Regions from separate parts of the Thioclava sp. F28-4 genome, predicted to be linked through region 2. Evidence: riboswitches for the same ligand, from Rfam matches in the RefSeq annotation. Region 2 holds a riboswitch; the other holds the start of a gene.
What was found. Region 2 has a riboswitch for cobalamin ahead of BMI87_RS00275 (hypothetical protein). Riboswitches for the same ligand answer to the same signal wherever they lie in the genome.

Region 1: it holds a riboswitch for cobalamin, as region 2 does, so the genes downstream of both, BMI87_RS09555 (TonB-dependent siderophore receptor) here and BMI87_RS00275 (hypothetical protein) in region 2, are expected to answer to the same signal.

What each region holds. Positions count from the first base shown of each region.
Region 1 covers NZ_MPZQ01000003.1:401,029-412,367, forward strand. The annotation lists gene BMI87_RS09525 (serine hydrolase) at 1-590, shown strand, start outside; gene BMI87_RS09530 (FMN-binding glutamate synthase family protein) at 818-2,428, opposite strand; gene BMI87_RS09535 (cobalamin-binding protein) at 2,506-3,297, opposite strand; gene BMI87_RS09540 (ABC transporter ATP-binding protein) at 3,297-4,043, opposite strand; gene BMI87_RS09545 (iron ABC transporter permease) at 4,043-5,026, opposite strand; gene BMI87_RS09550 (ABC transporter substrate-binding protein) at 5,023-5,889, opposite strand; gene BMI87_RS09555 (TonB-dependent siderophore receptor) at 5,876-7,699, opposite strand; cobalamin riboswitch at 7,836-8,030, opposite strand; gene BMI87_RS09560 (DUF475 domain-containing protein) at 8,060-9,106, opposite strand; gene BMI87_RS09565 (DUF1499 domain-containing protein) at 9,221-9,646, opposite strand; gene speB (agmatinase) at 9,643-10,614, opposite strand; gene BMI87_RS09575 (SLAC1 anion channel family protein) at 10,801-11,339, opposite strand, start outside.
Region 2 covers NZ_MPZQ01000001.1:49,285-58,949, reverse strand. The annotation lists gene BMI87_RS00280 (homocysteine S-methyltransferase family protein) at 65-1,114, opposite strand; gene BMI87_RS00275 (hypothetical protein) at 1,246-1,551, opposite strand; cobalamin riboswitch at 1,677-1,880, opposite strand; gene ppsA (phosphoenolpyruvate synthase) at 2,009-4,396, shown strand; gene bioB (biotin synthase BioB) at 4,484-5,470, opposite strand; gene BMI87_RS00260 (biotin transporter BioY) at 5,473-6,027, opposite strand; gene BMI87_RS00255 (GntR family transcriptional regulator) at 6,112-6,780, opposite strand; gene BMI87_RS00250 (ATP-binding protein) at 6,912-8,981, shown strand; gene queE (7-carboxy-7-deazaguanine synthase QueE) at 9,029-9,665, opposite strand, start outside.

The DNA.
Region 1 (11,339 bases), on a different contig from region 2:
ATCTGCTGGTGGCGCGGGTTCTGGCACAGCGCGCGCCATTTCCGCCCGGCGAAGGGTGGCGCTATTCCAACCTCGGCTACATGCTCGCCCGCGAGGTGATCGAAGGCGCCGCAGGCCGGAGCCTCGCGGAGCTGGTGCAAGAGAGGATCGCGAGGCCGTTAGGGCTGGAGAGCGTCCGGCTCGCGGAAGCGCCCGCTGATTTCGCCCCGCTTCACTGGCCCGAGGCGCGCGACTACCACCCCGGCTGGGTCTATCACCGCACGCTGATCGGCACGGCGGGCGATGCGGCGCGGCTATTGCACGGGCTGCGCGGGCTGCTGCCGCCACGCGCTTTCGCCCGCATGACCGCCTGCCGCGAGTTGGGAGGCGCACTGCCCGACCGCCCCTGGACGCGGCATGGGTACGGGCTGGGGCTGATGTGCGGCGACTGGGGCGACACCCGCGTCTTCGGCCATTCCGGCGCGGGGCCGTTCAGCTCCAACGCCGTCTATCGCTGCCCCGAGACAGGCCGCACCGCCGCCGCCTTCACGCATGGCCCTTTCGAAGGGCCAGCCGAACAGACCGTGGCAAAAGCCCTGCTCGCGCAGTGAGTAAGACCAGCCCGGTGTGACCAACACCGGGCAGCGCCCGACCTCCCCCCGGGAGGGCGCTTTTGCAGCCAGACCGCGCGCATCAGCGTTGGAGGTGTAAGGCACGATAAAGCGAAGACCACTGAGACCTTGCCTGCGCCCACCCGAGGTCGGGCGCTCCCTCATCGCCAAAAAGAGAGGCGGCAACCTCCGTCGCCGCCTCTCCCAAGACACCGTGAGATCCGATCTCACACGCCGCTGTCGAAGGGCTCGAACGCCTCGGCGCGGGCCCGTTTCCAGCGCTTGAGATAGCCGAAGCGGTCGTCATCCTCGCGCAGGAGGAACCCTTCGGGCATGTAGTGATAGATCTCGTCGCCCACTTTGAAATCGCGCTCGCGGTCGCGCACCAGCAGGTGATGCGGCAGGAACTGCCCCGGATGGGTGAGGCCCGCAGCCCCCGTCATCTCGGCCAGCGCCTTCATCGTGTTGCGGTGGAAATTGGCCACGCGGGTCGACTTTTCCGGCACGACGAGAGCGCGCTGACGGATCGGGTCCTGCGTGGTCACCCCGGTCGGGCATTTGTTCGTGTGGCACGACTGCGCCTGAATGCAGCCGATCGAGAACATGAAGCCCCGCGCCGAGTTCGCCCAATCCGCCCCGATCGCCAGAACCTTGGCGATGTGGAAGGCGGTCACGACCTTGCCCGACGCCCCGATCTTCACCTGATCGCGCAGCCCCGCCCCGCGCAGCGTGTTATGCACGAAGCTCAAGCCTTCCACGAGCGGGAAGCCCATGTGGTTCGCGAATTCCAGAGGCGCGGCCCCGGTGCCGCCCTCCTTGCCATCGACCACGATGAAATCGGGGGTGATGCCGGTTTCCAGCATCGCCTTGACGATGCACATGAATTCGCGGCGGTGACCGACGCAGAGCTTGAAGCCAACCGGCTTGCCGCCCGACAGCTCGCGCAGCTGGCCGATGAATTCCATCATCTCCAGCGGGGTCGAGAAGGCCGAATGCGAGGCGGGCGAGATGCAGTCGCGATCCATCGGGATGTCGCGCGCCTCGGCGATCTCGGGGGTGATCTTGGCCGCAGGCAGCATGCCGCCATGGCCCGGCTTCGCGCCCTGGCTCAGCTTCAGCTCAATCATCTTGACCTGAGGGTCCTGCGCGCGTTTGGCGAATTTCTCGGGGTTGAAGCTGCCATCATGGTTGCGACAGCCGAAATAGCCCGAGCCGACCTCATAGATCAGATCGCCGCCCTCACGGTGATAGCGCGAAATCCCGCCCTCGCCCGTGTCATGCGCGAAGCCGCCCATCTTCGCGCCCTTGTTGAGCGCCATGATCGCATTCGCCGACAGCGCCCCGAAGGACATGGCCGAGATATTGTAGATCGACGCCTTGTAGGGCTGCTTGCACGCCTCCCCGCCGATCTCGACGCGGAAATCGCTATCCTCGATATGGCGCGGCTTCACCGAATGGGTGATCCACTGATAGCCCGATTCCGAGACGCGGATACGGGTGCCGAAGGGTTTGGCATCCTCGATATCCTTGGCGCGCTGATAGACGATCGTGCGGGTCGCGCGGGAGAACGGAATGTCTTCGTCGTCCCCCTCGATCAGGTATTGGCGGATCTCGGGGCGGATTTCCTCGAAGAAGAAGCGCAGATGGCCGAGGATCGGATAGTTCCGGGTGATCGCGTGTTTGGTCTGGATCAGATCGTGGATCCCGACCAGCGTCAGGAAACCGAAGAGGATCGCGATGACCAGAAACCAATCGGTAAGGATCAAACCGGAAACTGCTGCGAGCGTCAGCAGAGCTGACAAGACGAGTGGTGAAAACCGTATAAAACGCGTGAACATGCCCCCTCCCGCGGGGTAAGTAGCCTCTGTTCCTGCGCGGACACTCTAGCGCGCGAGGGCTCTATGTCTAAGAACTATTACGCCCGCAACCCCGGATCGGACCAGATCGCGGCCTCCAGCGCGTCGAGCCCGTCGGTCAGCGCTGCAGGCCCGGGCTGCAGGATCAGGGTGGATTTGACCTCGTGCAGCCGGTTTCGCGCAACAGCCGGAACGTCCTGCCAGCCTGGCCTTGCGGAAACTTTCTCGGGACGGAACTTCTTGCCGCACCACGACCCCACGATGACCTCGGGCGCGGCGGCGATCACTTGTTCGGGAGTGACGATGCGATCCTTGGCTTTGCCCTCTCTCGCCAGATCGGCGAAGACATCGCGCCCGCCTGCGATCTCGATCAGCTCCGACACCCAGCCCACGGCAGAGATCAGCGGTTCGTCCCATTCCTCGAACCAGACGCGCGGACGGTTGGGGCGCGGCTTCGCGGCGATCTCCGCCAGACGCGTTTCGTAACCCGCGGCGAGCAGTTCCGCACGCTCGGTGCAGCCCACCAGCGCGCCCACCGTGCAGATCATGTCGAGGATGCCCGCGACCGAGCGTTGGTTGAACGCGTGCACGGCGACGCCCTCGCGTACCAGCCCCTCGACGATATCGGCCTGAAGGTCCGAGAAGGTCAGAACGAGGTCCGGCTTCAGCGCGAGGATCTTCGGCAGATCGGCGGAGATGAAGGCCGAGACGCGCGGCTTTTCCTGACGCACCCGTTTGGGTCGCACCGCGTAGCCAGAGACGCCGACGATGCGCGCGTCCTCACCCAGAAGGTAAAGTGTCTCGACCGCCTCCTCGGTCAGGCAGACGATGCGCTCGGCCGGAAATGCCATCAGACCCCCAATGTGGAAAGCGGTTGAAAAACGGGGCCTTCCGGCGTGTTCTTGAAGTGCGCGCGGATGTGGAAGACCTCGGCCAGAAGCGTCGCGGTCAGCACCTCGCCGGGCGCACCGTCCGCGACCAGCCGCCCGCGATCCATCACCCAAAGTCGGGTGCAATGGCGCGCCGCCAGCCCGAGATCATGCAGCGAAGTGACCACTGCGCCGCCCGCCTGCGCATGGGAGGTGAAGACCTGCATCGTCGCGATCTGCGCCGCCGGATCGAGGCCTGCGATAGGCTCGTCGGCGAGGATCAGCGGGCTTTCCTGCGCGAGCGCCCGCGCGATCAGCACCCGAGCCTGCTCGCCGCCAGAGAGCTGCGTGGCGGCACGGTCGCGGTAGTTGTCGAGCCCCATCCGACGCAGCGCTTCCTCCACTGCAGCCGCCCCGCGCGTCGCCTGATCGCGGCCATGCGGCAGCCGCCCCAGCGCGACGAGATCGGCGACCGACAGCCCCCAGGCAATCTCGCGCGCCTGCGGCAGCCACGCCGCCGCCCGCGCCCGCGCCATCGGGTCGAGCGCGGAAAGCGAGCTGTCCCCGCGATGCGACAAAAGCCCCATCGCGCCCCGCAGCAGCGAGGTCTTGCCCGCACCATTGGGCCCGATCAGCCCGATCACCTCGCCCGGCCCGACCTGCGCCGAGACGCGATCGACCACCGGACATTCGCCGCGTAGAACGGTGAGGTTTTCCAACTCCAGCATCAGCCCTCGCGCCCCATTTTGCGTATCATCGACAGGAAGAACGGCGCCCCGACCAGCGCGGTCAGAACGCCCAGTTTCAGGTCGCGCTCGGGCGCGATCACCCGCGTCGCGATATCGGCCAGCGTCAGCATCGCCGCCCCGCCAAGCGCCGAAGCCGGAAGCAGCCGCGAGGGCCGCGCGCCCACGGATTTGCGCAGCAGATGCGGCACGACGAGGCCGACGAAGCCGATCGCGCCCGCTACAGCCGTGGCCGCGCCCACCATCAGCGCCGTGCCGAAGACAATCTGAAGCCTGAGCTTTTTCAAAGAGATGCCCATCGAAGCTGCAGCATCTTCCCCAAGGCTCAGCGCATCCAGCCCAGCCCCCGCGCGCAGCAGGATCAGCGCGCCGACGATCAGGAACGGCAGCGCCAGCGCCACATGGGTCATCGAGCGATCGGCGAGCGAGCCCATCATCCAGAACACGATCTCGGCCGCGGCATAGGGCGACGGCGCGAGGTTCAGCACCAGCGCGGTCGCCGCCGCCGCCAGCGCCGAGACCGCGATCCCCGCAAGGATCAGCACGAGCGCCCGACCCTCGCGCCCCGCAAGGATCAGGATCAGTGCGACGGCCACACCCGCGCCCGCCAGCGCCGCCAGCGGCAGAGCCAGAGCGAAGAGCGCGTAGAGCCCGGTCTGGATCGCAATCACAGCGCCGAGCGCCGCGCCGGCAGAGGTCCCGATCAGTCCCGGCTCGGCCAGCGGGTTACGCAGGAAGCCTTGCATCGCGGCGCCCGACAGCCCCAGTGCGGCGCCGACGCCGATCCCGAGGATCGCGCGCGGCAGGCGCAACTCGCGCATCACCAGCCCTGCGGCTCCATCGCCAGAGATCAGCGCGGAGAGGCCGTGAAGCGGCGAAATGCCCGACGGCCCGATCAGCAGCGAGGCTGCGAAAAGCACCGCACAGAGGACGGAGAGAAGAATGAAGATCGTGCGATAACTCATTGCGTCAACTTCTTTTTCTCGATTTCACGCCCGAGCTTTGCCAGCATCTCCACCGCATTCAGCATCGCGGGCGCGCCACAGGTCCAGCTTGCATCGCGCAGCCCCCGCACGACCGGCAGATCGCGCAGCACCGGATGCGCCAACACCTCCTGCGCGCGGCTCGTGCCGGTGCCGCCTTGCGAGCCGCCGACGACCACCAGATCGGGGCGATCCATCACCAGATCTTCCAGCGGCAACCGTCCGCCCCAGTCGAGCCCCGGCCCGCTGACGACGTTCTCAAACCCTGCCATTTCAAGGATTTGCCCTTCAAGGGTCCGCGGCCCGTAGCCATAGCCCGAGGGCCCGATGATCGCAGCTTTCAGCCCCGGCGCGGGCGTCTCGATCGCTGCCAGCCGCGCATCGAAATCCGCGAGCATCTTTGCCGCGCGGTCGGGATGGCCAAGCAGCTTACCCATCGTCTCGATCCGGCCCCGAATTTCGGGCAGCGAGGTGCCGGGCGGCAGTTGCTCGACCCGGATCCCGAGCGTGCGCAACATGCGGATCGTATCCGGGTTCGACCATGTATCGGCCAGAACGAGATCGGGATGGAGAATAGAAATTTCTTCGGCACGCCCGTAGTTTACAGGCAGGTCTTCAGCCTGTTTCCAATGCACCGACATCGACGGATCGGTCGCGAAATGGCTGACCGAGACGATCTGCGACGGATCGGCCAGCGCCAGCGCCAACTGATCCGTGCAGAGGTTCATGGACACGACACGCTGCGGCACGTCGTCCGCAGTCTCCCCCGCCCATGCGGAGGAGGTCGCCGCCAAGGCGGCGAAAAGGGCGGCGCAAACCGCCCCTTTCAGATCAGAACCGCGCACGCAGCCCCACATAGGCGGCGCGACCCGAGGTGCCGTAGCCCGGCCAGAGCTGGTAATCGGTGTCGGTCAGGTTCTCGATACGCAGATAGGCCTCTTTGTCATTGCCCAGATCGTAGGTCATCTGCGCGTTCAGCAGGCCGTAATCGGGCTGGCTCTGACGATCGGTGACCACGCGCATATCGGCGGCGAGCGTGAGCTTGTCAGTCACCTGCGCGTCGATCCCGGCGGTCAGCGTGTGGCGCCCGAAGGCCGAGTTCCACGTCGAGCCGGCAGAGAGCCCGTCGGGGTTCTTCGAATCCAGATAGGTATAGCCGAGGCTGTAATTGACCGTGCTGGAGATCGGCCCCTTCAGACCCAGCTCCAGACCCTGCCGCTTGGCGGTGCCCGAGGTCTGGTAATAGCTGTAGGTCGTGTTGCTGTAGTCGATCAGGTCCTTCACCTCGATATGGAACAGCGTCGCGGTCAGCTTATGCGCACCGAAATCACGCTCGACCCCAAGGTCGTAACTCAGCGATTTCTCGGGCTTGAGATCGGGATTGCCCGCATAGCCGTCATAAAGCTCGTAGCCCGACGGCGCGCGGAACCCGTTGCCCACCGAGGCACGCAAGAGGGTCGCGGCATCGGCCTGCCAGGTGACGCCGAGACGGCCCGTGGTGTTGCCGCCGAAATCCGAGTGATCGTCATGGCGCGCCGAGGCGGTCACGTTCACGCCGTCCATCGGCGAGAAGGCATATTCGCCGAAGACGCCCGTATCCGCGGTCAGAACATCGCCCGTGACATAGGTGCCGGTATAGGTTTCCAGCGTGCGATCCGCGCCGAAGGTCACGCGGCCCGGCCCGAGATCGGTCGAGGCTTTCCAGTCGAGTTTGCGGCGTTTGCCCTCGTAGCCATAGTCATAGACCGGATACCAGCGCGAGGTGGTGTAATAGGTCAGACCGAGCTCGTGATCGAGCGGACCGGTCGCGAATTTGGCAAAGAGACGCCCGCCCCGCTCCTTGTGGATGGTGTATTCGTTGCTGTCCGTGGGCGGCGAGCTGAAGCCGTTATCGAACTCACCCCGGTCGTTCTGCGCAAAGCCGTTGAAGCCGATCAGCAGATTGTCGGAGATGCGCTTCTGCGCGCGCAGGCTCACGCGGTCGGCGCGGTAGCCGTCCTTCTCGGTATTGCCGTTCTTCTTGTCGGCGGCTGAGAAACCAGCGGTGTAGACTTTCGAGAGCTGGATCGCGAGCTCGTCGTCACCCTTCTTCCAACCGAAGTTATAGGCCGCATTCGCGGTCTGGTAGGAACCGAGCTCGACCTTGACGCTTTGGCTCACGCCATCCTCGGTCGGACGCGGCGTGTCGAGGTTGATGACCCCGGCGACCGCCTGCCCGCCATAGACCGCCGATTGCGAGCCGCGCATGATCTCGACCCGGTCGTAGTTGAACGTGTTGAACCGGCCCAGATCGGGCAGCACCTGCGTCGCGGACGGATCGGAGACGTCGATCCCGTCCACCATAACCTTGACGTAGTTCTGCGACACGCCGCGGATGGTGAAGCCGGTCTGCGCGCCCATCGGCCCGCGCGACAGGATGCCGACGCCCGGCGATTGCGCGATCAGATTGGCAAGGCGGGTCTGGCCCGAACGCTCCAGCTCGTTGCGCGACAGCACGGTGACCGCCTGCGCGGTCTTGTCCGACGATTGCGGCTCGAGCGCGCCGTGGTAGATCACGATCTCATCGAGTTGGTAAGGTTGGCTGTCTTGCGCGAGCGCGGGGGCTGCCAGCGCGGTGGTGAGCATCAGGCCCACGGTCAAACGGGTGCGGATCATATCCAATTCCCTCGTATCGCGACTCTGTGGTCGCGTGAACTTCGTATCGTAAGTCTTTGGAAATTTGGAATTTCCGCCGACGGTGAGAATGTCACCACTGACGGAAGACCGCCTCCGCTGCGCGCCCCGCACAGGCAGAAAGGATGAGCGCCTCGGCAGGTCTCCTGGCTCGCGGGTCTTGGTTTCGGCTGGCCTTCCCGGGTCGCCCCAGTGGCTCAGTCAGCCGTCACTCGCCGCTCACAGTTGCGGGGGCAGCCCCGGAATGAATGCACGCATCGCACCGGGTTCCCTTTTCATCCGCCAAGGCGGAACCGAAGTGCCCCTGCTGTGCCGCGCGCGCCGCAGTCTGTCAAGAAAATTTCAACTCTCGACGGCGGCTCTGCTGCGCTTGTTGAAACGGATCGAGGACAGCAGCGCCAGCCCGATCAGCCCCGCCCCGATCAGCCCGGTAATCACCTCGGGCACTTCCACCAACGTCTGCGCGAACATGACGACCGAGAGGATCAGGATCGACCAGAAGGCGCCGTTCTCGAGATAGCGGAATTCGCTGAGCGTGTTGCGCTCCACCAGCATCAGCGTCATCGAGCGCACATACATCGCGCCGATCCCCAGACCGATCGCGATCAGGAACAGGTTCTGGGTCAGCGCGAAGGCCCCGATCACCCCGTCGAAGCTGAAGGACGCGTCGAGCACTTCGAGATAGAGGAACGCGCCGAGGCCCGCCTTGGCCGTCTCGGCGGCGATATTCGTCCGGTCGAGCACGTGGCTCAGCACTTCGACCCCGAGGAAGGTCGCAAGCCCACAGATGGAGGCGAACATGAACTCGTCCTCACGCCCTTCGGGCAGGATCCAGGTAAAGGCCAGAATGACGAGCAGCACGAGCCCGATCTCGAGGCCGCGGATCGAGGCGAGCGCGCGCAGACGGCGCTCCAACGCTCGGATCCAGTCAACCTCTTTGCCCTCGTCGATGAAATAGGTGAGCGCGACCATCATCAGGAAAGCGCCGCCGAAGCCCGCGATCGACAGATGCGCGTCCTCGATGATCTCGGCATATTCCGCCGGATGTTTCGCGGCCAGTTGCACCGCTTCCCACGGTCCGATCCCGGCGGCGATCACGACGATCAGCAGCGGGAACAGGATACGCATCCCGAAGACCGCGATCAGAATACCCCAGGTCAGGAAACGACGCTGCCATTTTGGCGTCATCTGGTGCAGCTTGTTGGCGTTGACGATGGCGTTGTCGAAGCTCAGCGAGATTTCCAGCACGGCGAGCACCGCCGTGATCATCAGGAAAGAGACCGCGCCGCCAAGCCCGCCGGTCTGGGCAAATCCCAGCGCGAACGACCCGACCAGCCCCGCGATGGTGACGGCGATGGCCCAGGAGAAATAACGGTACATGGTGGTCATGCTGGCTCCGGCTGCATGGAGCCTCACTTAGGCTTCGCCCCCTCTCTTCGCAAGGGAGCGCGCCGTCAGAGTTGATCGCTGTGACCCGGCAAGCGCGCCTCGGATCAGCCCCCCCTACAGCCCCGCCTCGTCGAGCCAGCCCATGATCCGGGCCTTGTTCACGCCAAGGTCAGATTTGCCGTAGACGAGATGGCCGCGGATTTGCAGCGTGTTGCCCTCGACCCAAAGCGTGGTGACGTCGGGAAAGCCGAAGAAGGCGGAGCGGGTGACATAGGCCACATGCCCCTCATCGACGCTGCCCGCCACCTGTTTCGTGCGCGCGGTGGCGCGGATGATCTTGTCGAGTGCGGCCATCTGCACCAGCGGATCGGAGACCTCGCGGGCCGCCTGAAACCCGCCCGTCTCGGGGTGATCGCCGGGCGCTTTCGCCAAGCCCTCGACCTTGTAGCGCGCAGGGTCGATCGGGGCGAAGCGCACCCAGCCATCGGCTACGGCAACCGCAGCCAACCCGAGCGCGAGGATCGTCACGGCCCGATTCATGCCGCGCCCTCCCGCAGCCCCCAACCGGCCAGCGCGATCAGCTCGGTCGCGACATGGGCGCCCGCGATGGCCGTCACGCCGGTCGGATCGTAGGGCGGAGAGACCTCGACCACATCGCCACCGATCAGGTTGATCCCTTTCAGCCCGCGCAACAGCTCTGCCGCCTGCCAGCTGGCCAGACCGCCCCAGACCGGCGTGCCGGTGCCGGGCGCGAAGGCCGGGTCGAGCCCGTCGATGTCGAAGGTGATGTAACAGGGCTTGTCGCCCACGACCGCGCGGATGCGTTCCAGCGTGGCCTCGACGCCCTCGCGATGCACCGAAGGCGCATCCACGATCGTCACGCCCAGCGTATCGGGATTGTCGGTGCGGATACCGACCGAGACGGTGTTCTCCGCCTTCACGACGCCCGATTTGATCGCCTTATACAGGAACGTGCCGTGGTCGATCCGGTCCATATCGTCATCGGCCCAAGTGTCGGAATGCGCGTCGAACTGAACGAGCGCGATCTTCCCATGTTTGGCAGCGGCCGCACGCAGGATCGGCAGCGTGATGAAGTGATCGCCGCCCAGCGTGATCGGCACCACGCCCGCCCCGAAGATCGCGCCCAGATGCGCCTCGATCCGGCCCGGCACTTCCGGCACATTGGCATAGTCGAAGGGCATGTCACCGTAATCGACGATGGCGAGTTCCGAGAACGGGTCGTAACCCCAGCCATAGGGCGCGTCGAACGCCTGCAGCGTCGAGGCTTCGCGGATCGCCCGCGGCCCGAAACGCGTACCGGGGCGGTTCGTCACCGCCTGATCGAAGGGGATGCCGGTCACGGCGATCTGCGCGCCCGCGAGGTCCTTCGTATAGCGCCGCCGCAGGAAGCTGGTGGCCCCGCCGAAGGTATTCTCGAAGCTCAGGCCACGTGCCTCTGCCCGCGTAAAAGCCTGATCCACTTGGGTTTTCGCATCTTCCAGAGCCATGATCGCCCCTCCTTTTCGCCCGCGAAATCTGCGCCAGCCCTCGCGGGAGGTCAAGCTGCCGTGCGAGGGGATGAGGGGCGCGTCCGACTTCCAGCGCTTGGGCATAGCTCCGCCCGGGACGACGAGCCCCGAGCAGCGCCTGACCTCATGCAAAGACAAACGATCATCCCCTCGGGGCGCGCCCCCTCACTCCGGCTGACAAATCTCTCCGCGCAGGATCGCAAGCCCCGTGCGCCAGACGAGCCCTACGATCACCACGGCAAGGATCGCGAGAAACGCCACCGCCATGCGCAGATGCGGCTCTGAATGGGCGTATTCGGCATGCAGGAATGTCGCGATGGTCAGCGCCGCGATGGGGAAGCTCAGCGCCCAGAAGCTCATCGCGAAGGGCAGCCGCAGGATGCGCGGCAGTTGCACCGCGACGAGCGCCGCAAAGACATAGGCCAGCGACAGAAGGATATGCGCGAAAGGATCGACGCCCTGTCCGATCTCGGCCCCGGGCACGATCTGCTCGCCGGTCAGGCGCAGCCACGCGATGAAGGCCACCGCGGGCGGCGCGATCAGGATCACCAGCGTCGGCTGCAGCTTGCTCGGCAGGGGATCGTGGAAGATCAGACGGTTGAACACCAGCGTCAGCAGCACGAGCCAAAACAGCATCCCGGCCGAGAAGAACAGCCAGCTGATCTCGATGAAACCGAGCTGCGCGCCCGCCACTGGCACGATCA
Region 2 (9,665 bases):
AGGCTGTCAATATATAGATTGCCCTGCCGCGCGAAATGCGCGCGCGACAGGGCAGCGTTAAGCCTCAGGCGCCGTCGCCAAGGGCCCGGATATGCGCCGGGAGGCGGGCGTTCTGACCATACATGAAGTGGTTCTCCATCCGCTCCGAGAAGCGGCTGGCCTCGGTCTCGCGGCCCACGGCCTCGGCCATTTCGCGGATATGCATCGGGCTCGCCCCGCAGCACACGCCAAGGTAATTCACCCCGATCGCCTGCGCCTCACGCGCGAAGGCGCCGATCTCGTAGCGGTTACACGCCAGCGGATCGAGCGCGGTCGGGAAGGTCCGGCCATGCGGCGAGGGGCAGGTGCAGCCGTTGTGATCGGAGAGGTTGAAGAAGGTGGGCTCCTCCGTCGTGGTCCGGTAGGGCACGGGCAGGGCGCCGACATGGCAGCTTACCGCTGCGCGCACCTTGCGCAGCCACGGCATCATCGTCTGCGGCCCGCGGAAGCAGTTCAGCCCGACGACATCGGCGCCCGCCTGTTCGAGCTGCTGGCAGGTCTCGACGATGCCGACCCCGTCCATCATCTCGTTGGCCGCCATCGGCGCCAGCGTCAGCACCACCGGCAGACCCGACGCCTTCGCGGCCTCCAGCGCACACAGCGCCTCGCCCGCATAGTAGAAGGTCTCGCCGATGATAATGTCCGCGCCTTCCTCGACTGCCCAGCCGATCATCTCGTCGAACATTGCGCGCACCTCGGCCTGCCGTGCCGGATCGGTCGGGTCCCAGATATTCGTGTTCGAGATATTGCCCGCCATCAGGTTGCCGGTCTTCGCATTGGCGACCTCGCGCGCGATTTTCAGCGCCGCGCGGTTGAGCGGCTCCAGCAGGTCTTCCTTGCCGATCACGCGCATCTTCTCGCGGTGACCGTTATAGGTGAAGGCCTCGACGATATCGCTGCCGGCGCGCTGGAAATCGATATGCAGATTGCGCAGCGCCTGCGGGTATTCGAGCGCCACCTCGGGCACGAATTCCCCGGCGGTCAGATAGCCGCGCCGTTCCAGTTCGAACAGAAAGCCCTCGGCGCAGATCACCGGGCGCGCGTCGAGCAGGCGGGTCAGTTTGTTGTCATTCATGGAGAGATCCTCTCAGTTCATCCATGACCATCGTTTGAAGTGCCGAGCCTCACAGGGAACGGGGCTGTCGTTCCCTGCTGCAATGGTCCTCGGCCGGGCCGCAGAATGCGACCGCAAGACGAAAAACAGGCTCAGAGGCCGCGCCGGGCGCGAGCCCCGCCGCGCCGAAGCGGCGGGGGCATCTCGATCGGCAGGGCGAAAGGCTGCGGGCGCAATGAGTCCAACAGCAACTCGCAGAACACCGCGACGGCGGGCGAGGCTGCGCCGAACGGATAGGCCTGCGTATGGGCGATGATCGCCGCCTTCGCATAGGGCATGTCGCCCGGCAGTCCGCCGAGCCATTCCATGTAGCCCAGCGTGCCCAGCTCACGCGCACGCAGCGGCGAGATCGGTCCTATATCGAGTTGTAAGAGTGAAAGCGTTCGTTCCAAAAGCATCGCGCCCTCCGCGCAAAAGGGCGGGAGTGGTCGCGGCACGGCGATATGCGAGGTCCGATCTGGTCCATCTCTCGTCTCTCCGTCCCAGGGCACCCCGCCCGGGTTTAAGGTGACCGAGATGCGCGCGGGCGCGCATCCGAGATGGCAGGTCTCCTGACTCGCGGGTCGTGGCTTCACCGGACCTTCCCAACCTTTGCAGGTCAGTGGCGTTTCCGGTGGCGCTCGCCGCTTACAGTTGCGGGGGCAGTCACGGAGTTGGGCATCGCCCGCACCGTGTTCCCTTTTCAGCCGACCCTTTGGGGCCGGACACCATCCCGGATTTGATCGCAGGAAAATCTGGCGCTGTCCAGAACGGATTGGGGCCTGTGGGACAAGCGGGCCCGCGTTGACAAAGATCAAGGTCGAAATGCGCCCCTGCGATAAAGTGCCCGCAGGTGCAAACAGGGGAGGCGAGCTCATGGCCACGAAGAAAGAAGTCATTCCTTTCGATAGCTTACGCCGCGAGGATGTCGCGCTTGTGGGCGGCAAGAACTCTTCGCTTGGAGAGATGGTGCAGGAGCTTGGCGCCAAGGGCATTCAGGTTCCGCCGGGCTTCGCCACCACCTCCGACGCCTATCGGATGTTTCTCGAGGAAAACAATCTGACCGAGGCCATCGCGGGCTATCTCGCCGATTACGATGCCGACAAGATCAGCCTTCATGTCGCGGGTCAGAGCATTCGCGACACGATCGTGGCCGGGGACTGGCCCGCCTCGACCGAAGCCGCGATCCGGGAGGCGTATCGCGATCTGTCGAAGCGGGCAGGGGTGCCCGAGGTCTCCGTCGCCGTGCGCTCGAGCGCGACGGCCGAAGACCTCCCCGATGCCAGCTTTGCCGGTCAGCAGGAGACCTATCTGAACGTGTCGGGCGAAGAGGAGCTTCTGACCGCCTGCCGCAAGTGCTACGCCTCGCTCTTCACCGACCGCGCGATCACCTATCGCAAGCTCAGAGGGTTCAATCACCTCGATGTCGCGCTCTCCGTGGGCGTCCAGCAGATGGTGCGCTCCGATATCGGCGGGTCGGGCGTGATGTTCTCGATCGACACGGAAACCGGCTTCGACAAGGTCGTGCTGATCAGCGCGGCCTGGGGCTTGGGCGAGAATGTCGTGCAGGGCGCGGTCACGCCGGACGAGTTTCAGGTCTACAAACCGTTCCTTGGCAAGGCCGGGGTCAAACCGATCATCGAGAAGAAGCTCGGCGCGAAAGAGATCAAGATGATCTATGCCGGGCCGGACGCCCCGAACCCGGTGCGCAACGTGCCGACGTCAAAAGCGGAACGCGGGAAGTTCGTTCTGTCGGATGACGAGGTGCTCGACCTCGCGCAACAAGCGGCCACCATCGAAGCGCATTACGGCCAGCCGATGGATATGGAATGGGCGAAAGACGGCGTCACGGGGAAGCTGTTTATCGTGCAGGCGCGCCCTGAGACCGTGCAATCTCGGGTCTCTGCGGGGTCGCTCCGGCGCTATACCATCGGCGCGCATGGTCCGGTCGTCGTCAGCGGTCTGTCGGTCGGCGAACAGGTCGCGACCGGGCGTGTCTGCCTGATCGAAGACGTCAAGGATATCGACGATTTCGTGGATGGCTCGGTCCTCGTCACCTCGACGACGGACCCCGATTGGGTGCCTGTCATGAAACGCGCCTCGGCCATCATCACCGACCACGGCGGCAGAACCAGCCACGCCGCCATCGTCAGCCGCGAGCTGGGCGTGCCCGCCATCGTCGGCTGTGGCGATGCTACCCATGTGCTGCATGACGAGCAGGAGGTGACCGTCTGCTGCGCCGAAGGCGACGAGGGCCGGGTCTATGACGGCTTTGCCGAGTTCACGGTCGAAGATCTGAACCTCGACGCGGTGCCGGAAACCAAGACCAAGGTCATGCTCAACCTCGCCAACCCGGCCATTGCCGCGCGCTGGTGGCGGCTGCCGATCGACGGTGTCGGTCTGGCGCGGATGGAATTCGTGATCTCGAACACGATCCGGGTCCACCCGATGGCGCTGCTGCATTTCTCCGATATCCGGGAGACGGAGGTGCGGGAAGAAATCGAAACGCTCACAAGAGGATACGAGGACAAGGCCGAGTATTTCGTCGATCAACTGGCGCTCGGACTGTCCCGGATCGCCGCCGTGGCCTACCCGAACCCGATGATCCTGCGGCTGAGCGATTTCAAGACGAACGAATATGCCGACCTCTTGGGCGGGCGGCAATTCGAGCCGGTGGAATCCAACCCGATGATCGGCTGGCGCGGCGCCTCGCGCTATTACGATCTCGCCTATGTCGAGGGGTTCCGGCTCGAATGCCGGGCGATCCGGCGACTGCGCGAAGAGGCCGGGTTCGACAATGTGCTGGTGATGGTGCCGTTCTGCCGCACGCCCGAAGAGGCCGACCGCGTCTTGGCGGTGATGGCCGAGGAAGGGCTGGTGCGCGGATCGAACGGTCTGCAGATCTACGTGATGTGCGAAGTGCCCTCGAACGTCATCCTCGCCGAGGAATTCGCCAAGCGGTTCGACGGTTTCTCCATCGGGTCGAACGATCTGACGCAGCTGACCTTGGGCATCGACCGCGACAGCGACCGGCTCGCGCCTCTGTTCGACGAACGGCACGCCGCCGTTCAGTGGATGATCCGGAGCGTCATCGAAAGAGCGCATGGCGTGGGCGCGAAGGTCGGGCTCTGCGGTCAGGCGCCGTCGAACTACCCGGAATTCGCCCGCAGACTGGTCGAGTTCGGCATCGACTCGATATCGGTGACGCCGGACAGTTTCCTGAAGGTCAAAGGCCATGTCGCCGAGGCGGAAGGTCAGCGCTGATCTGAGCGTGAACCCGCGGGACCTTTTCGTTTGCGTCGGGGCCAGAGCTTAACCGTCTCGGGCGAGTTGCCCGAGACGGTCGCGCGCTCAAGCCACGGTTGCCGGTTCGGCGCTCGGCTTCGCGGGGGCCACATGCATGCCCAGCCGCGCCAACAGGTCCTGATCTTTCCACGCTGCGGGGTTGTCCGTGGTCAGAAGCTGATCGCCCACGAAAATCGAGTTCGCGCCCGCGACGAAGCAAAGCGCCTGCCACGCGTCGCTCATCCCGGTGCGGCCTGCCGAGAGCCGCACGACCGACGCGGGCATCAGGATCCGCGCGAGCGCGACGACCCGCACCAGCGCGAAAGGGTCGACCGGCTCGGCGTTCTTTTGCACCGGCACGCCTTCGATCTCGTTCCAGAGGTTGATCGGCACGCTGGCCGGGTGCGCGGGCAGGGTGGCGAGCGTCACCAGCATGGCGATCCGATCCTCCTCAGCCTCGCCCATGCCCAAGATCCCGCCGCAACAGACCCGAATGCCGCCTTTGCGCACATTTTCGACCGTATCGAGCCGGTCCTCCATCGTGCGGGTCGTCGCGATCTTCCGGTAATAGTCCGGCGACGTGTCGATGTTGTGGTTGTAGAAAACCAGCCCCGCCGCCTTCAGCTTCTCGACCTGCCGCGGCGAGAGCATGCCCAGCGTCATGCAGGTCTCCAGCCCCAGCTCGGAGACGCCGCGCACCATCTCGCAGAGCGCATCCATGTCGCGATCCTTCGGGCTGCGCCACGCCGCGCCCATGCAGAACCGTTGCGCGCCTGAGGCCTGCGCGCGTCGTGCCGCGCTCAGAACCTCTTCGGTCTTCATCAGCTTGGTGGCTTTCACGCCGGTCTCGTAATGCGCGGATTGGGAGCAATACCCGCAATCTTCCGGGCAGCCGCCCGTCTTGATCGACAGCAGGCTCGCCGTCTCGAGCGCGCTCGGGTCGAAATGGGTGCGATGAACCGTTTGCGCCCGGTGAAGAAGCTCGGGGAAGGGCAGGTCGTGGATCGCCTTCGCCTGCGCCATGCTCCAATCGTTTCTGATGTCTCCCGCCATGGTTACGCGCGCTCCTTCAGGCGGGTGAGGCCCGTCGCGAGACCGCTGGCGATTGCGATCTTGACCAGATCCCCGGGAACGAAAGGTGCGACGCCGGTTGCGAGAAGTTTCGACGCGGGCACGAAATTGGCGAGCCAGGCGAGGCCCGCGGCATAGACCACGATCAGCCCGACGAGCATCGCCAGCGCTTTGCCGAGCCAACCGCGACCATGTGCGAGCACGCTGATCATGGGCGCCGCCAGCAGAAAGCCCAGCAGGTAGCCCCCGGTCGGTCCCATCATGTAGGCTAGGCCGATGCCGCGCTCGGGTGTGCCTGAGAAGACCGGCGCCCCCATCGCGCCCATCATGAGATAGGTGGTCATTGCGGCAGCCGCCATTCTGGGGCCGACGCTCGCTGCGATGAAGAAGACCGCAAGCGTGTGCAGGGTCATCGGCACGGGCCAGAAAGGCACCTGAAGCTTCGCGCCGAGTGTGATCAGGGCAGCGCCCCAAAGCGCGAGCCCAAGGCCGCGCCAGAGAGTGTGGGTGAGCTTCTGGGAAGTGTCGAAAACCGTCATTGAACCTGTCCTCAGTCGATAGTTGGAATTGCTATCTATGACTATGCGGGCGCATCCGGGGCTATCAATTGGAGTTATAGATAATTATCCAGAAATCACGTAAGTCTCGTGTGCTTCGGCATTTTTTATCGATGACTTGCGTTTTCCTATCCAGCCGACATGGCGTGCCAAGGTTGCGCAGGCCAGGTCTGTCTGCCCCTTGTGGAGGGCGGTAATGATGATCCGGTGATCGTGGTCCGAGCGGGCTTCCCAGTCGCGGCGCCAGGCGGCGAAAAGGAAGCGTGCGCTGGTCGTCTGCAGATTGTCGATCGTCTCCAGAAGTCGTGGCATCCCGCAGGGTGTCAGGATCAACTGGTGGAATTGACGGTTCGCGGCCTCCCAATCACGGACTGTTCTGGCACTGTCTCCGATACGCGTAACCTGTTCAGCTTTTTGGAGAATTGCGCGTGTCATGTTCGGAGCTGCATGGCGCAGCGCCAAGGGTTCGAGGCTGGCGCGCATCTCCGCCACTTCGCGCAGTTCGGCCACGTCGAACTCGGTCACGCGAAAGCCGCGGCGCGCTTCGCTCTCGGCCAATCCGCGCGCCTGCAATTCGCGAAAGGCTTCGCGCACCGGGACGTGGCTCGCGCCGAACTCGCTCGCGATGTGGTCCTGTCTCAGCCGGGCGCCGGGCGGAATCTCACCTGAAATGATGCGATCCGAAAGTATCCGCGCGATGCGCTGCGAATGTGTTTCATGGGGTGTATCCGTCATAATTTATAGATAAATATTCTAGCAGCAATTCGTCCACCCCCATTCATGTACCGGAAACATGTTTGTAAGATTAAGGAAAAGATATATCTCTGGGCAGTGGTGGAGACGCATTAACCTGCATTGGATCTTATGTGACCTGGCAAGAAGCTTTCCGGCGTGATGCGCGCGGAACTGAGGACGACGCGGCTCCCGATGCCGGCTACAAAGCCCTGATGGAGCTGATCGATGACGGATTCTGCGTCATCCAGTTCATCGACGGGCCCAGAGGGCCCCTCAGCGACTATGTCCATATCGAAGCCAATTCCGGTTACGAAAGACATACCGGGATCGACGGTATCGTCGGCAAGACCGTGTTCGATGTCGCCCCACAAGACGGGGCCGAGTGGGTCAAAATCTACGGCGAAGTGCTCAGAACCGGAGAGCCTCTGAGGTTCGAGCGCGAGTTCGTCGAGGCCGGGCGGCATATCGAGGTTTCCGCGACGCGGGTGGAGCCCGCCGCGAAAGCGCAGGTCGCGGTTCTGTTTCGCGATATCACCGAGCGCAAACGCAAAGAGCGCGAACTACGCGAAAGCCAGCGCCGCGCGGAAAAGAGTGCACGTCACGTCGCACGCGCGCTCTCGGCCGGGGCGATCCTTGGCACCTGGGTTTGGTATCTCGACAGCGAAACCTTCGATCTCGATGAAGAATTCTCGCGCAGCATGGGGCTCGATTCCGCGCAAGGCGCTGCAGGTCTGACAATCGACCAGATTGTCGTGAACGTTCATGAGGACGACAAGCCGGGGCTGATGGCGGCGATCGATCGCGCCACGCAGCAGACGACGCCGTATGCATATCAGTTTCGCGTCAAGCGGGCCGACGGGCTGTATCACTGGGTCGAAGCCAATGGCCGGATGGAGGCCGAAACGCCGCGCATCTTCGCAGGCGTTCTGATGGATCTCGATGACCGGCGCGCCATTCTCGAAGAGCGCGACAAGGCGGCGGCCGAGCTGTCCAAGCTGAATGAAACGCTGGAGCAGCGCGTCGAAGAGCAGACCGCGAAGCTCATGCAGCGGGAGGGAGAGCTCCGGCAGGCCCAGAAAATGGAGGCCGTCGGGCAGTTGACCGGGGGGCTCGCCCACGATTTCAACAATCTCCTCACGGCGATTTCCGGGTCGCTCGACTTCGTCGCAAAGCGGCTCGAAGACGGGCGTCGCGAGGAAATCCTGCGCTATCTCGAAGCCGCGCAAGCGTCGACCGAACGGGCCGCCAGCGTCACACAGCGTTTGCTCGCCTTCTCGCGTCAGCAGTCGCTGATGCCCAAGCCGACCGACGTGCCGCAACTGGTCCGCAGTATGGAGGACCTGATGCGGCACTCCATCGGGCCGCATATTCTGGTAAGGGCGGAGGACGACGCAGAGGCCTGGCCCGCGATGGTCGACCCGAACCAGCTTGAGAGCGCGCTTCTCAATCTGTGCATCAATTCGCGCGATGCGATGCCCGATGGCGGCACGATCACGATCGGCACGACCAACGAGGCCATCGAGACCGAGAACTCGGAGCTTCCGCCCGGCGACTACCTGCGTCTGTCCGTGCACGACACTGGAACGGGTATGACTGCGGAGGAAATCTCGAAAGCCTTCGATCCCTATTTCACGACGAAGCCCAGCGAGAAGGGCACCGGCCTCGGGCTTTCGATGGTCTACGGGTTCGCGCGCCAAAGCGGCGGCTGCGCGACGATCGACTCCGAGCTGGGGAAGGGGACGACCGTGAACATTTTCCTCCCGCGCTCGGTCGAGACGGTCGCGCGCGCCGAGGTGGATTTGCCTGTAAGCGAGGAGCCCGCCACGGGGGGCGGACACACGATCCTCGTTGTGGACGATGAGGCGATCGTGCGTTTCGTCGTCGTGGAGGCGTTGGAAGAGGCGGGCTTCACGGTCTATCAGGCGGCCCATGCGGCGGCCGGGCTTCAGGTGCTGCAGGACCAGCCCGAGGTGACGCTTCTCCTGACGGATATCGGCTTGCCGGGCGGCATGACGGGCCGGGAGCTTGCAGCCCGGGCGCGAGAGGCGCGAGAAGATCTCAGAGTGATGTTCATGACCGGGTATGACGAGGAAGCGGCAACGGCCACGACGCTTACGGATACTGAAGTCTTGCTGAAGCCGTTCGATTTCGACGAAATGGTGCGTCGCGTCACGAGTTTCGCGAACCGCACCGCTGCGTGACGCGGGTCGCGCCCGAGTGATGTTCGGGGCGTCCGACCCTAGGCGGATCAAACGCCGCGCTTGTTGCCCCAGATCAGAACATGCAGCTGCGGCAGGATGCGGGGCGCGAACCAGTTGTCCGCCATAGCGGTGTCCGTCAGCCAGCCAAGCCGGTCGGCCAGACCCTGCGGATCGACCGCAACCTCCGGGTCAACCTCGGGATTGCCCGGCTGCAGATAGAGCGGCAGATCCGGGTGGCGGGCATGGGCCGCCTTGGCCCAGTCGTAATCCGCGCGGTCGAAGATCACGATCTTCATCACGGTGCTGCGGGCCGAACCTCCGGCCGCCACGCACGCGGCAAAGGCGTCCCAATCGACCTGCTCTCCGCTCGAAGGCGGCTTCGGCGACAGCACCAGCGTGTCCAGATCACCGAACCAAGGCCGCGCGACAGAGCCCTGCGTCTCGCAGGCGAAGCGGTAGCCGGCGGCCCGCCCGAGCGCGATCAGCGGCCCGAAATCCTGAATGGCCGGGTTTCCGCCGCTGAGCGAGATCGTCAGCGGGCGGTCGCCAGACAGCCGACGCAGCTCGGCCCAGACATCCTCGGAACTCATCGGCGCCCATGTGTGACGATAGGCGCTGTCGACCGCGTGGAGGCTGTCGCACCACGAGCAGCGGTAGTCGCAGCCGCCCGCGCGCACGAATAGC